2 regions of the Rhizobium sp. S163 genome follow, and region 1 is predicted to be linked to the other one. Evidence: predicted binding sites of a transcription regulator. Region 1 holds the regulator's gene; the other holds the start of a gene.
The links. Region 1 encodes LexA, which represses DNA repair genes until DNA is damaged. Its sites were predicted from a motif close to TGTTCNNNNTGTGTTCNG; they were not measured.

Region 2: a site for LexA is predicted at 1,798-1,815, ahead of dnaE (DNA polymerase III subunit alpha). Genes of this name have one in related genera too.

The regions. Positions count from the first base shown of each region.
Region 1 covers NZ_JAUDSA010000003.1:153,978-161,859, forward strand. The annotation lists gene QTL96_RS00860 (ComEC/Rec2 family competence protein) at 1-1,621, shown strand, start outside; gene lexA (transcriptional repressor LexA) at 1,602-2,327, opposite strand; gene QTL96_RS00870 (VOC family protein) at 2,527-3,411, shown strand; gene kdsA (3-deoxy-8-phosphooctulonate synthase) at 3,408-4,250, shown strand; gene eno (phosphopyruvate hydratase) at 4,404-5,678, shown strand; gene QTL96_RS00885 (septum formation initiator family protein) at 5,819-6,139, shown strand; gene pdhA (pyruvate dehydrogenase (acetyl-transferring) E1 component subunit alpha) at 6,286-7,332, shown strand; gene QTL96_RS00895 (pyruvate dehydrogenase complex E1 component subunit beta) at 7,350-7,882, shown strand, end outside.
Region 2 covers NZ_JAUDSA010000005.1:80,095-87,976, forward strand. The annotation lists gene QTL96_RS07240 (lipoprotein-releasing ABC transporter permease subunit) at 1-447, shown strand, start outside; gene QTL96_RS07245 (ABC transporter ATP-binding protein) at 462-1,145, shown strand; gene QTL96_RS07250 (hypothetical protein) at 1,172-1,747, opposite strand; gene dnaE (DNA polymerase III subunit alpha) at 2,050-5,547, shown strand; gene QTL96_RS07260 (L,D-transpeptidase family protein) at 5,544-6,779, opposite strand; gene QTL96_RS07265 (DNA polymerase IV) at 6,875-7,882, opposite strand, start outside.

The DNA.
Region 1 (7,882 bases):
GCGCAGCAGCATCGGCGACCGTATCCGCAGCATCCTGCCTGGCGACACCGGCGCCTTCGCCGCCTCGCTGGTCACCGACGAGAGACGTGCCATCTCCAACGAGACGACGGAGGCGTTGCGCCAATCCGGCCTCGCGCATATCGTGGCGATCTCGGGCCTCAACATGGCGCTGTCTGCAGGCATCTGCTTCGTCGGGCTGCGCCTGTTCTTCGGCCTCTTCCCCGGTTTCGCGCAGGCCTTTCCGACCAAGAAGCTCGCCGCCGGCAGCGCGCTTCTGGCGTTGACGGCCTATTACATGATCTCAGGCTTTGCCGTATCCGCCGAGCGCGCCTTCATCATGATGGCGATCATGCTGGTCGCCGTGCTGTTCGATCGCCCCTCGATCAGCCTGCGCAACATCGCGCTCTCGGCGCTGCTGATCATCCTGATGTCGCCATCGGAGGTGCTGGGCCCCAGCTTCCAGATGTCCTACGCCGCAACGCTGGCGCTGGTCGCAGGCTTTGCCGTCTGGACCAGGAGACGGCACCGAGAGAGCGTCTTCCTGACGCACCCCGCAATTAAGCCGGTTATGGCCACGTTCCGCTTCTTCGGCGGCATCGCGCTGACCTCGATGATCGGTGGTTTCTCGACGGCGCTGTTTTCGATCGAGCATTTTCACAGGCTGAGCGGCTACGGCCTGCCCGCCAACCTGCTCGCCATGCCCGTCATCTCCTTCATCGTCATGCCCTTCGGAATGCTCGCGATGTTGGCGACGCCCTTTGGCCTCGATGCGGCGCCATGGATCGTCGCCGGCTTCGGGCTGGATCTGGTGATCGATATCGCCAAGATGGTTTCCGGCTGGGGCGGCAGTGTCGATATCGGGCGGATACCGGAGTGGTATTTTGCGCTAGCCGTCCTCGGCTTCCTCGTCTGGGGTCTGATGCGCACACGCCTGCGATGGATCGGCGCTGCGGTTGCCGCGCTAGCAACGCTTGTCGTCGTCCTGCTCCCGGCCGCACCGGCGCCAGAGCTGGTTGTCTCCGAGGATGGAAGCCTCGTGGCATCAGTCAAGAGCGACAGCCTCGCCAGCAACCGCGAACGGCCGCCCGACTTCATCTTCGGGCAATGGCAGCGCGCGCTCGCCATCGAAGACCACAAGCCGCCCGAGATGCTCGACGGCGAGGCCTTGCCCATTCTGAGAAGGGGCGAGCCAAGGCCAAGACTGACGTTGAAACAACAACGCGAAGCCCGCGCCATGATGCGCGCTGCTGCGGCTTCCACAAACGACAATGGCTTCCAATGCCTCAAAACGGCCTGGTGCGTGACAGCGCTCGACAGCGGCTACATCATCGCGACGCTCGAAAACGCCGCCTATCTCGGTCCCGCCTGCGATGTGGCCGATATCGTCATCACGCCGGTGCGCCTCCGCCAGGCGACATGCCGCTCCGGCGCAATGCTATTGACCGGCGAAACCCTCAGACGATCGGGCGCCGTTGAAATCCGCATCGACGAGCAGGGGACACCCGTCGTCAAAGCAGCCTATGAAAGTCTCGGTCGCCCCTGGATGCGCCATCGCGCCTATGACTGGCGCAACGACAGCTTCAGCGATGATCCGTCACCACTCAGTGATACCGGCGAATAAGCCCGACGAGCTTGCCCTGAACCTTGACGCGGTCAGGCCCGAAAATGCGGGTCTCATAAGCCGGGTTGGCCGCCTCAAGCGCGATCGACGCGCCCTTGCGGCGGAAACGCTTCAGCGTTGCCTCTTCATCGTCGACAAGCGCCACGACGATATCGCCGGGGTTGGCGGTGTTGCCGTTGCGGATGATGACGGTGTCGCCGTCGAAAATGCCGGCTTCGATCATCGAGTCGCCCTTGACCTCGAGCGCATAATGCTCGCCGGAGCCGAGCATGTCGGCGGGGACGGTGATGTCGTGGGTGTTGTTCTGGATCGCCGAGATCGGCACACCGGCAGCGATGCGGCCCATGACGGGAACGGAAGCCGAGTTGCCGTTGTCGGCGCTTGGCGCGGCTTTCGGGGCAGGGGCTGCGGCCACCGGCTGCGGTTTGCCGAGGCTGCCCTCGATGACGCTCGGCGAAAAGCCGCGTCGCGGCTGCAGGCTCGGATTATAGGCCTCCGGCAGCTTGATGACCTCAAGCGCGCGCGCCCGGTTAGGCAGCCGGCGAATGAAGCCGCGCTCTTCCAGAGCCGTGATCAGCCGGTGAATGCCGGATTTTGATGCGAGATCGAGTGCATCCTTCATTTCGTCGAAGGATGGCGGAACGCCCGACTCTTTCATCCGCTCATGAATGAACAGAAGCAGTTCTTGTTGCTTGCGTGTCAGCATCGAAATGAACCCCAGAGTCGTGAAACAAAGCCAGAACGGACACTATATGTTCCATATGTGTTCCGCAAGTGCCTAAATTTTCGTAAAACTTGGCTCGGAATCGTCGCGATTTTGCACTTCATTCGATTTAACCGCGCTCGCCTCTTGCATTGTGGCGAAAGCCAGCGCACATCTCTGCCGATTTCGGGAGGATTTGCTGATGCGTGACCCCCATCCTCTGGACCACGTGGTGCTGCCGGTCGTCAATATCGAGATGGCGCGCGAGCGCCTGGGCAAGCTCGGTTTCACCGTCGCCGTCGATGCGCGGCACCCATTCGGCACCGAGAATGCCTGCGTCTTCTTCGCCGACAAAACCTATCTCGAGCCGCTCGGCGTCGCCAGTCTGGAGACTTACGAGGCGGCCATAGGAGACGGCAACGTTTTCACCGCTCGCGACCGCGCCTTTCGCTTCCGCTGCGGCGACGACGGCTTGTCGGCTATCGTCTTCGGCACGCCGGATGCCGATAGCGATCACGCCCGCTTTACTGCCGATAGCATGAGCGGCGGCGACATGCTAGAGTTCGCCCGGCAGATGAAGATGCCGGATGGTTCCGAGGCGACCGCCGCGTTCCGCCTCGCTTTCGCGGCCGATCTACGCGCGCCCGATTTCTTCCTCTTCGCCTGCCAGCGCGTCAACCCCCTGCCCAGCGACCGCAAGGCGTTGGAAACGCACGCGAACGGCGTTTTGGGCATCTTGTCGATCGTGCTCTCGTCGTCCGATCCGAAGGCGTTCGCGCCGCTGTTGCAGTTGGCGTCTGATGCGCAGGCGACCCGCGAGGAGGCGTTCGGTGTCAGCCTCGATGCCGGCAACGCCTGTATCAATATCCTGTCGCCGGATGGCTTGAACGCCTACTACGATCTCTCCGAGCCCAAGGCCGATCGCGGCTTGCGCGGCGCGGCGATTGTCTTTTCCGTTGCCGATCTCGCCGTGACAGAGGCGCATTTGGCTGCTAACGGGATCACCTATACACGCAAGAACAATCGAATTCTGGTGAAGGCCGCACCCGGCCAGGGTGCGCTCTTCGCCTTCGAGGAGAAACGATGACTGAAACCAATTCCGAAGTGGCCGTTGGCGAAGGCGCCGGCCGTGTGGTGTTTTCCAACGCCGGCAAGCTGTCGCTGATCGCCGGCCCCTGCCAGATGGAAAGCCGCGACCATGCCTTCATGATCGCCGGCACGCTGAAGGAGCTCTGCGACAAGCTCGGCATCGGCCTTGTCTACAAGTCCTCCTTCGATAAGGCCAACCGCACGTCGCTGTCGGCCCAGCGCGGCATCGGGCTTGAAACGGCGCTTGAGGTGTTCGCCGATCTCAAGAAGGAATACGGTTTTCCTGTCTTGACCGACATCCACACCGAGGAGCAGTGCGCCGAAGTCGCCACTGTCGTCGATGTGCTGCAGATCCCGGCCTTCCTTAGCCGGCAGACGGACCTGCTGGTCGCCGCCGCCAAGACCGGCCGCGCCATCAACGTCAAGAAGGGCCAGTTCCTGGCGCCTTGGGACATGAAGAACGTGCTTGCCAAGCTGAATGCCAGCGGCAACCCGAACATCATGCTGTGCGAACGCGGCGCTTCCTTCGGCTACAACACGCTGGTCTCCGACATGCGCTCGCTGCCGATCATGGAAGCCATGGGCGCGCCTGTTGTTTTCGACGCGACCCATTCGGTGCAGCAGCCGGGCGGGCAGGGCGGCTCCAGTGGCGGGCAGCGCGAATTCGTGGAAACGCTGGCGCGTGCCGCCGTTGCCGTCGGTGTCGCCGGTGTGTTCGTCGAGACGCACGAAGATCCCGACAACGCGCCGTCGGATGGCCCGAACATGGTCTATCTCAAGGATATGCCGCGCCTGCTTGAGAAGCTGCTGGCCTTCGACGCCATCGCCAAGGGCTGACGTTCAAAAGACTGACACGTTCGTGTATTAGGCCACGAGGAATAAAGCGGCGAAGCATGCGCAAAACGGCCCTAAACTGCCATTGTAATTTGCGCATCTTCGATTAAAGACGAATTTCAAACGATTTATCCACCCTCAAGCAGAGAAGAGCCGATGACCGCTATTACCGATATTATCGCCCGCGAGATTCTCGACAGCCGTGGTAATCCCACCGTCGAAGTCGATGTCTATCTCGAAGATGGCAGCATGGGCCGCGCCGCCGTTCCGTCGGGCGCGTCGACCGGCGCGCACGAAGCCGTCGAACTTCGCGATGGTGGCAAGCGTTATCTCGGCAAGGGTGTCGAAAAGGCCGTCGAAGCTGCCAACACGGAAATCTTCGACGCCATCGGCGGCATCGACGCTGAAAACCAGATCCAGATCGACAACATCATGATCGAGCTGGACGGCACGCCGAACAAGTCGCGTCTCGGCGCCAACGCCATCCTCGGCGTTTCGCTCGCCGTTGCCAAGGCTGCCGCTGAAGCTGCCGGCCTGCCGCTCTACCGCTACGTTGGTGGCGCTTCCGCGCACCTGCTGCCGGTTCCGATGATGAACATCATCAACGGCGGCGCGCATGCCGACAACCCGATCGACTTCCAGGAATTCATGATTCTGCCGGTTGGCGCTGATTCCATCCGCGAAGCCGTTCGCATGGGCTCTGAAGTCTTCCACACGCTCCGCAAGGAACTCGCGGCCCAGGGTCATAACACCAACGTCGGCGACGAAGGCGGTTTCGCACCGGGCCTGAAGAGCGCTCCGGAAGCCCTCGACTTCATCATGAAGTCGATCGAGAAAGCCGGCTACAAGCCTGGCGAAGACATCCATCTCGGCCTCGACTGCGCCTCGACCGAATTTTTTAAGGACGGCAAGTACGTTCTCGAAGGCGAAGGCCGCACGCTGGAGCCGGGCGCAATGGCTGAATACCTGGCGCAGCTCGCTGCCCAGTACCCGATCATCTCGATCGAAGACGGCATGGCCGAAGACGACTGGGATGGCTGGAAGGCTCTGACGGATCTGGCCGGCAAGAAGGTTCAGCTGGTCGGCGACGATCTCTTCGTCACCAACTCGGCTCGCCTGCGCGACGGTATCAAGATGGGCGTCGCCAACTCGATCCTCGTCAAGGTCAACCAGATCGGTTCGCTGACGGAAACGCTCGACGCCGTCAACACCGCGCACAAGGCAGCCTACACCGCCGTCATGTCTCACCGTTCGGGCGAAACCGAAGATTCGACGATTGCCGATCTCGCCGTTGCCACCAACTGCGGTCAGATCAAGACCGGCTCGCTGTCGCGCTCGGATCGTCTTGCCAAGTACAACCAGCTGATCCGCATCGAAGAAGGTCTCGGCCCGCAGGCGCAGTACGCCGGCCGTTCGATCATCCGCGGCTAAGATCGTCTGCATTTCAAGCATTTGGAACCCGCGCCTTCACCGGCGCGGGTTTTTTGTTGCGCCGCGTTCATAGTCAACGGACGGTTAATCTCTGCCCGGTAGTCTTCTGGTCAAGGGTAATGCGTTTCGAGAATGCGTGTATGTGGACCAAGCATCATAAGAAGAAAAAGATCGGCCGTTTCGTCATCCCGGCGATGACGGTCGCGTTTCTCTCCTACTTCGGCTACCATTGCATCCATGGCGACTACGGCCTGCGCGCGACCGAAGTGTTCGAGCGTCAGCGCATCACGCGCGAAAGAGAGTTGGCCGTGCTTAAAAATAAGCGCGAACACCTTGAAAAGCAGGTGGCGCTCCTAAGTGATGGTTCCATGGATAAGGACATGCTGGACGAGAAGGCCCGTCTTCAGCTGAACTTTTCCCGCGCCGACGAGATCGTCATATTCAATCATTATTCGAATTAACCGGATTCCGGTTAATCGAAATAAATTGATATTTATCAACAGCTTGCGCCAGAATATGAGCCATGCATTTATGGCATTGCTGTGGCGAAAATTCTTCCCTATGGTGCGCACCACCCAAGAACCGATAAACCCATAGGGAGGGTTGAATGGCTCCGCGAAAAAACGCGACCGTTTCCAGCCGTAAGACAAGCGCAAAGCCTGCAGCCAAGGCATCGAATGGTGGCCCGGTGGCCGATTTCGATCGTGACGAAGAGCTCAAGGCCTATCGCGAAATGCTGCTCATCCGCCGTTTCGAAGAGAAGGCGGGCCAGCTTTACGGCATGGGCTTCATCGGCGGTTTCTGTCACCTTTATATCGGCCAGGAAGCTGTCGTCGTCGGCATGCAGATGGCGCAGAAGGAAGGTGATCAGGTCATCACCGCTTACCGCGACCACGGTCACATGCTGGCAACCGGCATGACCGCACGCGGCGTCATGGCCGAGCTGACCGGCCGCATCGACGGCTACTCCCGTGGCAAGGGCGGCTCGATGCACATGTTCTCCAAGGAGAAGCATTTCTACGGCGGTCACGGCATCGTCGGCGCCCAGGTGTCGCTCGGCACCGGTCTCGCCTTCGCCAACCGCTATCGCGGCAATGACAGCGTCTCGATCGCCTATTTCGGTGACGGCGCAGCCAACCAGGGCCAGGTCTACGAGAGCTTCAACATGGCTGCTCTCTGGAAGCTCCCGATCATCTACATCATCGAGAACAACCGTTACGCCATGGGCACGTCCACGGCCCGCGCCACGGCGCAGTCGAACTACTCGCTGCGCGGTTCCGGCTTCGGCATTCCCGGCGTCCAGGTCGACGGCATGGATGTTCGCGCCGTCAAGGCTGCGGCCGACGAGGCGCTCGAGCATTGCCGTTCCGGCAAGGGTCCGATCATTCTCGAAATGCTGACCTATCGCTATCGCGGTCACTCCATGTCCGACCCGGCCAAGTATCGCTCCAAGGAAGAAGTGCAGAAGATGCGCTCCGAGCAGGATCCGATCGAGCAGGTCAAGGCGCGCCTCATCGAAAAGGGCTGGGCCTCAGAGGACGATCTCAAGGCGGTCGACAAGGACGTTCGCGACATCGTCGCCGATAGCGCCGACTTCGCCCAGGCCGCACCGGAGCCGGATGCATCCGAGCTCTACACCGACATTCTGCTGTAATCGGGGAGGGTAGACCCATGCCAATCGATATTCTCATGCCCGCCCTCTCTCCGACGATGGAAGAAGGCACGCTGTCCAAGTGGCTGAAGCAGGAAGGTGACAAGGTCACCTCCGGCGACATCATTGCCGAAATCGAAACCGACAAGGCGACGATGGAAGTCGAAGCCGTCGACGAAGGCGTCATCGGCAAGCTGCTCGTTGCAGCCGGCACCGAAGGCGTCAAGGTGAACGCCAAAATCGCTGTTCTCCTGCAGGACGGCGAATCCGCATCCGACATCTCGGCTGCACCTGCTGCTGCCGCACCGGCCGCCACTGAGGCACCGAAGGCTGCTGAAGCGCCTGCCGCTGCTGCAGCTCCGGTTCCCGCCGAGCCCAAGGCTCAGGTTCCGAACGATCCTGAAATCCCCGCCGGCACCGAAATGGTCTCCATGACCGTGCGCGAAGCGCTTCGCGACGCCATGGCCGAGGAAATGCGCGCCGACGACAACGTCTTCGTCATGGGCGAGGAAGTGGCCGAATACCAGGGCGCGTACAAGGTGACCCAGGGTCT
Region 2 (7,882 bases), on a different contig from region 1:
GTCGAGCGCAACGTCATGTTCATGATCCTGACGCTGATCGTTCTCGTCGCCGCCCTGAACATCATCTCCGGCCTCATCATGCTGGTGAAGGACAAGGGCAGCGATATCGCGATCCTCAGAACCATGGGCGCGAGCTCCGGCGCCATCATGCGCATATTCTTCATGACGGGTGCCGCGATCGGCCTGGTCGGCACTTTTGCCGGCGTGCTGCTCGGCGTCATCGTCTGCATCAACATCGAGAAAATCCGCGCGTTCTTCTCCTGGCTGTCGGGCACGGTGCTGTTCGACCCGCAGCTCTATTTCCTCAGCCAGCTGCCGGCCAAGATGGAGGTCGGCGAAACGGTCTCCGTCGTCGTCATGGCGCTGACGCTGTCTTTCTTCGCGACAATCTTCCCCGCATGGCGCGCTTCCAAGCTCGATCCCGTGCAGGCCCTGCGCTACGAATAAGGAATGCTGATTACATGAAGCGGAATACCGTTCTCAAGCTTTCCGGCGTCGAGCGTCACTATGGCCAGGGAGAGACCCAGCTTTCGATCCTGAAGAAGGCTGACCTGACCATCAACAGCGGCGAGATCGTCGCGCTTGTGGCTCCATCAGGCACCGGCAAGTCGACCCTGCTGCACTTGGCGGGCCTGCTCGAGCATCCCGATGGCGGCGAAGTCACCATCAGCGGCAATGCTTGCAATGGCCTCTCCGACGATAAGCGCACGGCGATCCGGCGCAGCGAGATCGGCTTCGTCTACCAGTTCCACCACCTGCTTCCGGAATTCTCGGCGCTTGAAAACATCATGATGCCGCAGATGATCGCCGGCCTGCCGCGCAACGAAGCCAAGGTGCGGGCAGGGCAGCTGCTCGACTACATGCGCATCGGCCACCGGGGCGCCCATCGTCCGGGGGAACTCTCTGGCGGTGAACAGCAGCGCGTGGCGATCGCCCGCGCCGTCGCCAACGCGCCGAGCCTTCTGCTCGCCGACGAACCAACAGGCAATCTCGACCCTGAGACGGCGAGCTACGTCTTTGAAGCGTTGGAAGCGTTGGTGCGCCAGTCCGGCCTCGCGGCCCTGATCGCCACCCACAACCACGAGCTCGCGGCCCGCATGGACCGCCGCGTCACCATCGCCGATGGCAAGGTCGTGGATTTCTGAGATTTCACCGCCTGGTCAGGACCAATCTAGCCGCCGCAGATCGACTGCCCGGTTTCGTCCTTCCAGTCGGCAATCGTGATCGTGCGTGCCTCGGCCTTCGCATCCTTTCCGTCTCGCTGCAGCTTGCCGGTAAGCGCATTGTAGTCGCATGAGCCGCCGCCATCCGGATCCAGCGTGTCGTAATGGCTGTAGGTGTAGCCGGCGACGACGAACTGGTTGTTGCGGTAGGCAAGCGTCAGCGTCTGCTCCCAGCGGTCGCGGCCGATGGCGCTGTTCTGCGAGTGGATGGCGATCGAGCTCTTGCCCGCCGCCTTGATCGCCGGTTCCTGGCCGTAAATCCCCTCCGCCACCGTGGTTCCCCAGATCTTGCCGGGCGCGCTGGTCGTAAGCCGCAACAGGTCGTGGTCATCCCGCAGATAGATGTAGACGCCGAGCTGGTCGTCGGCGGCATCGTCGGGAGCCTCGGCGAGCAACGCCAGGTCTGGCTTGCCATCGCCGTTCCAGTCGCCGACCGCCACATCGACGATGCGCGCCGGATCAGGATCCGCGCCGAAGGCCGCGTTGGCTGAAAGCAGGACTGCCATAAAGATGAATCGACGCATGCTCGTCTCCCGTTTGCCGTTAACCAAACAGAAAACAATCCTGTTGACAACGGAACAAGAGAAGAACAAAATAAAAACATAAGAGCACAGGAGAGCCAAATGACTGACATGATCCGCGATATCGCAGCATTCACCTCCATCGCAATGTTTATTGCCAGCTTCTCTTTGATCTGCATGGCAATGTAAGAATAACGGGGACCGCATGGCTGTCATGCGGTCCGATGGTACCCGCTTCTCTGGACATCCACGTCCCCAAATCCGACAATGCATCCGATTCATACGGATGCGCGGAAAGGCATATCATGGCGGGCACTGAAAACGGCGCGAGCGACTTCATCGGCGGTACGCCGGGCTTCGTTCACTTGCGTGTGCACTCCGCCTTCTCGCTGCTTGAGGGGGCGCTGCCGCTCAAGAAAATTCTCTACAAGGCATCGGGCGATAGCCAGCCGGCGATCGCCATCACCGATACCAACAATCTATTCGTCGCACTGGAATTTGCGCAGAAATCGATGGACGAAGGTCTGCAGCCGATCATCGGCTGCCAGGTCTCCATCGATATGGAAGACGGCCTCGAGACCGAGCGCCGCGGCGGCCAGCAGCAGTTGGCGAAACTGCCGTCGATCGTGCTCCTGTCCGCCACCGATGCAGGCTATGAACGGCTGGTGGATCTCGTCAGCCGTGCCTATCTCAGCGGCGAGGGCGCCGGGCAGGCGGTCCACATCAAGGCGTCGTGGCTCGACGAGCTCGGCACGGAGGGCCTGATCGCGCTGTCAGGCGCATCGACCGGCCCGATCGACATGCCGCTGAAAGAGGGGCACATCGCGCCGGCGACCGCGCGCTTGCTGTCGCTGAAGGACAAGTTCGGCGACCGACTCTACATGGAGCTTCAGCGCCAGGGTACCTATGACAAGCGCCACGAGCAGCGGGTGATCGGACTTGCCTATGAGCACGAGATCCCGCTGGTCGCGACCAACGAGGCCTTCTTCCCGACGCGCGACGATTACGACGCGCACGACGCGCTGATGGCCGTGGCGCACAATGCCATCGTCTCCGACGACACGCGTTTTCGCCTGACGCCTGATCACTACCTGAAGAGCCGCGCCGAGATGGTGAAGCTTTTCGCCGATCTGCCCGAGGCGCTTGAAAATACGGTGGAGATCGCCCGCCGCTGCTCCTTCGTTTTGAAAACCCGCAAGCCGATCCTCCCACGCTTCACCGGCGCCACCGCGGATCCGGAAGAGGCGGAGCGCGCCGAATCGCTGGAGCTTCGCCGCCAGGCGGTCGAAGGTCTCGACATGCGCCTTCAGACGCTCGGCATGTCTGCGGGCTATGAGGAGAAGGATTACCGCGACCGCCTGGAATTCGAGCTCAGCGTTATCGAGCGCATGAAATTCCCCGGCTACTTCCTGATCGTTGCCGACTTCATCAAGTGGGCGAAGCTGCAGGATATCCCGGTTGGCCCCGGCCGCGGCTCCGGTGCGGGCTCGCTGGTCGCCTATGCGCTCACCATCACCGACGTCGATCCACTGCGCTTCTCGCTGCTCTTCGAACGCTTCCTCAATCCGGAACGCGTCTCGATGCCCGACTTCGATATCGACTTCTGCCAGGATCGCCGCGAAGAGGTGATCCGCTACGTGCAGAAGAAATATGGCCGCGAGCAGGTGGCACAGATCATCACCTTCGGCTCGCTACAGGCGCGCGCCGCCCTTCGCGACGTCGGCCGCGTGTTGGAAATGCCCTACGGCCAGGTCGACAAGATCTGCAAGCTGGTGCCGAACAATCCGGCCAACCCGACACCGCTGTCGAAGGCGATCGAGGAAGAGCCGAAGCTGCAGGAGGAGGCCGACAAGGAGCCCGTCGTCGCCCGCCTGCTCGATATCGCGCAGAAGATCGAAGGTCTCTACCGCCACGCATCGACCCACGCCGCCGGTATCGTCATCGGCGATCGCCCGCTGTCGAAGCTGGTGCCGATGTATCGCGATCCGCGCTCCGACATGCCGGTCACCCAGTTCAACATGAAGTGGGTCGAACAGGCCGGTCTCGTCAAGTTCGACTTCCTCGGCCTGAAGACACTGACGACGCTGAAGGTCGCCGTCGACTTCGTCGCCAAGCGCGGCATCAAGGTCGATCTCGCCGCGATCCCGCTCGATGACAGGCTGACCTATGAGATGCTGTCGCGCGGCGAAACGGTCGGCGTGTTCCAGGTGGAAAGTGCCGGCATGCGCAAGGCGCTGATCGGCATGCGGCCGGACTGCATCGAGGACATCATCGCGCTCGTGGCGCTGTATCGCCCGGGTCCGATGGAGAACATCCCGACCTACAATGCCCGCAAGCATGGCGAGGAAGAGCTCGAATCGATCCACCCGACCATCGATTACCTCTTGAAGGAGACGCAGGGCGTTATCGTCTACCAGGAGCAGGTCATGCAGATCGCTCAGGTGCTCTCGGGCTATTCGCTCGGCGAGGCCGATCTTCTGCGTCGCGCCATGGGTAAGAAGATCAAGGCGGAGATGGACCAGCAGCGCGAGCGCTTCGTCGTCGGCGCCGTCAAGAACGGCGTGTCGAAGCCGCAAGCAGACAACATCTTCGAGCTTCTGGCGAAGTTCGCCAACTACGGCTTCAACAAGTCGCACGCTGCCGCCTACGCCATCGTCTCCTACCAGACCGCCTACATGAAGGCGCATTATCCGGTCGAATTCCTCGCCGCCTCGATGACGCTCGACATGTCGAACACCGAAAAGGTCAACGATTTCCGCCAGGATGCCAAGCGCCTCGGTATCGAGGTGATCGCGCCCTCCGTACAGACCTCGTTCCGCCACTTCCAGACCGGCGACAACCGCATCTATTACGCGCTGGCGGCGCTGAAGGGGGTCGGCGAATCGGCCGTCGACCATATCGTCGAGGTGCGCGGTGACACGCCCTTCGCCAGCCTCGAGGATTTCTGCCTGCGCATCGACCCCAAGCAGGTCAACCGGCGTGTGCTGGAAAGCCTGATCTTCGCCGGCGCCTTCGATTGCTTCGAGCTCGATCGCGCCCAGCTCTCTGGCGGCATCGATCGCATCATGGGCTATGCCCAGCGCGCCCAGGAAAACAAGCTGAGCGGCCAGTCGGATATCTTTGGCGGTGTGTTGTCATCGGGTCCGGAAAAGATCTCGATGCCGCCTTTCTCGCCCTGGCTGCCCTCCGAGCGCCTGCTCAAGGAGTTCCAGGTCCTCGGTTTCTATCTGACGGCCCATCCGCTCGACAGCTACAGCAGCGTGCTGGAAAAGATGCGCGTCCAGACCTTTGGTGATTTCGCGGCCGCCGTGAAGCAGGGCGCCAGCAATGCGCGTCTGGCCGGAACCGTCATTTCCAAGCAGGAGCGCAAGACGCGCACCGGCAACAAGATGGGCATCATCGTCTTCTCGGATTCATCAGGCCAGTTCGAAGCGGTGCTCTTCTCGGAGATGCTCAACCAGTATCGCGACATGCTGGAATCTGGAAAATCCTTCGTCATCACCGCGACCGGCGAAGAGCGACCGGAGGGCATCGGTCTGCGCATCCAGACGATCCAGTCGCTGGAGGAAAAGTCGCTGCAGATGCAGAAGGCGCTGCGTGTCTATGTCCGTGATTCCGGCCCGCTGCGCGCCGTTGCCGCCCATCTCAACGCCAGGGGCGACGGGCTCGTCTCCTTCATCGTCATCAAGGAGGATGGCAAGCGCGAGATCGAGGTGGAATTGGCACAGAAATACAGGATCACGCCCGAAATCGCCGCCGCCATGCGCTCGGCTCCCGGAGTGATCGATGTGGAGCTCGTTTAGCCGCGCGTCAGCGTGATGAAGTCGGTGCCCTGACCGGTCTCCGGGCCGACGCCGGTATCGGAGATCGTCAGCGTCGATCCCGGCGTCAGCATCGAGTCGATCCGCTGTCTCGTGTCATCCGGAATGGTGATCCGGCCGAGCGCGTTCAGGATCGGCGTGCCCGAGATGATCGAGCTTTCCATCGTGCTGATGCCCAGCCGCTTCATCGTCTGGCTGGTCAAGGTGTTGGGCAGCGTCACGCCCAGCCACTCGGTGGTGCCGTCTTCGAAATTCACCTCGTGCGCGCTGAAGAAATGCGTCCCGAGCGCCAGTTCCGGTTGGGCGATCGTCACTGGCGCCTCGAACACCTGCTGGAATCCCTGCCGCACCATGATGACGCCATTCGGCGGCTCGCCCTTGCCGGCGGCGCTATAGACCGCGCGCAGGAGATCGTCACTGATGAGTGACTTGGCCGCCTCTGGGCTCATCGGATGCTGCTTCTTGAACTCTCCGATCGCCTGAACCGTCGCCGGCCCGAGATAGCCGTCGGCGTTGCCGACAGCAAATCCGAGCTCGGCGAGATAGGTCTGCAGATCGATGATCGTTTCGCGCTGCGCCCGGCGGGTGATCAGGATCTTCACCGGCTGGTCGTTTACGGGCGCCACGATCGGCTGCACCTGCAGCCGCGGCATCGCCACCTCGTTCATCGCCACCTGCACCGGCAGCGAGCCGATCGCCGGCCGGAGTTCGACGTCGGATAAAAGCGGTGCCGGTGGCGGCGCGTGCGGGCTGAACAGTAGCGGATGATCGACCGGCTCAGGCGCAAGCTGCGCGTCGGTGATGATGACGGGCACGCCCATCTCGGTCATCTTGTAGAGCTGCTTGGCGAACGCATCGGGCATGCGCACGCAGCCGTGCGAGGCGGGGTAGCGCGGCACGGAGTTCGACTGGTGGAGCGCGATGCCCGACCATGTCAGCCGCTGCATGAACGGCATCGGCGCGCCCGAATAGATGTTGGATTCGTGGTAGGTCTGCTTCTCGATCACCGAGAAGATGCCGCTTGGCGTGGTGTGGCCGGATTTCCCGCTCGATATTTTCGATGTCGCGATGACATCGGCGCCGTCATAGACGGCCAGCGATTGCTTGCTCTTGGAAACGAAGATCTGCAGCGCCCGCGCGTCCGTGGCGAACGCGGGGTGCACGAGGGCGGTGGCCGACAGCAAGCCGAGCCCGAAGACGAGACGCGAGAACATTTGAACCCAACCGATACGCAATACTACGTGTCGGAGCGTAATGCTCGAAACTTAAGGAATATTTGAAATGGGCGATCCCGAGTAGGGCTCACATATTATTGATTGCGCTTGCTTCCAAACGTATAGCCGGTCTCGACCGTGCCTTTTCCGAACTTGTCGCGCAGCTTGTCCATCGCGGCCTCGGCCGCGGCACGGCGCCCGGATTGAACGTCGATTAGGTCCGGCGGATCGGCCCGCGTCGGGTCGCAAAGGTCGGTCACGCCGATGCCGATCAGTCGGAACTTGGTTCCGTCGGTTTCTTTTTGCAGCAGTTCGATGCCGGTGCGGAAGATGCGGTCGGCAAGCTGCGTCGGGTCCTCCAGCTTGCGGTTGCGCGTGCGCGACTTGAAGTCCGCCGTCTTCATCTTCAGAACGACCGTGTGGCCGGCGATATCGCCCTTCTTCAGGCGCCAGGCGACTTTCTCGGAGAGATTGCGCAGCACTGGAACAAGCTCCTCATATCGCGAAATGTCGTCGAAGAAGGTCGTCTCGGCCGAAACGCTTTTGGCGGGATCGTTGAGATGCACGTCGCGGTCATCGATACCGCGCGACAGCCGCGACAGCCGTTGTCCCATGGTGCCGTAGCGGCGCATCAGGTCTGTCTCGTCCATGGTCTGCAACTGGCCGATGGTGCGGATGCCGTCGGCCTCCAGCGTCGCGGCGAACGCCTTGCCCACACCCCAGATCGTCGTCACAGGACGTGGAGCGAGGAACGATACCGCTTCCTCGCGACCGATCACCGAGAATCCACGCGGCTTCTGCAGGTCGGAGGCCACCTTGGCCAGGAATTTGCAGTAGGAGAGCCCGATCGAAACGGTGATGCCGATCTCCTTCTCGACACGTCGGGCGAATTTCGCCAGCGTGCGCGCCGGCGGGTCGTTGTGCAGCCGCTCCGTGCCGCCAAGCTCCAGAAACGCCTCGTCGATCGACAGCGGCTGAACGAGCGGTGTCAACTCCTGCATCATCGCCCGCACCTCGCGGCCGACCTTGACGTATTTCTCCATGTCGGGACGGATCACCACCGCCTGCGGGCAGGCCTCAAGCGCCTTGAACATCGGCATGGC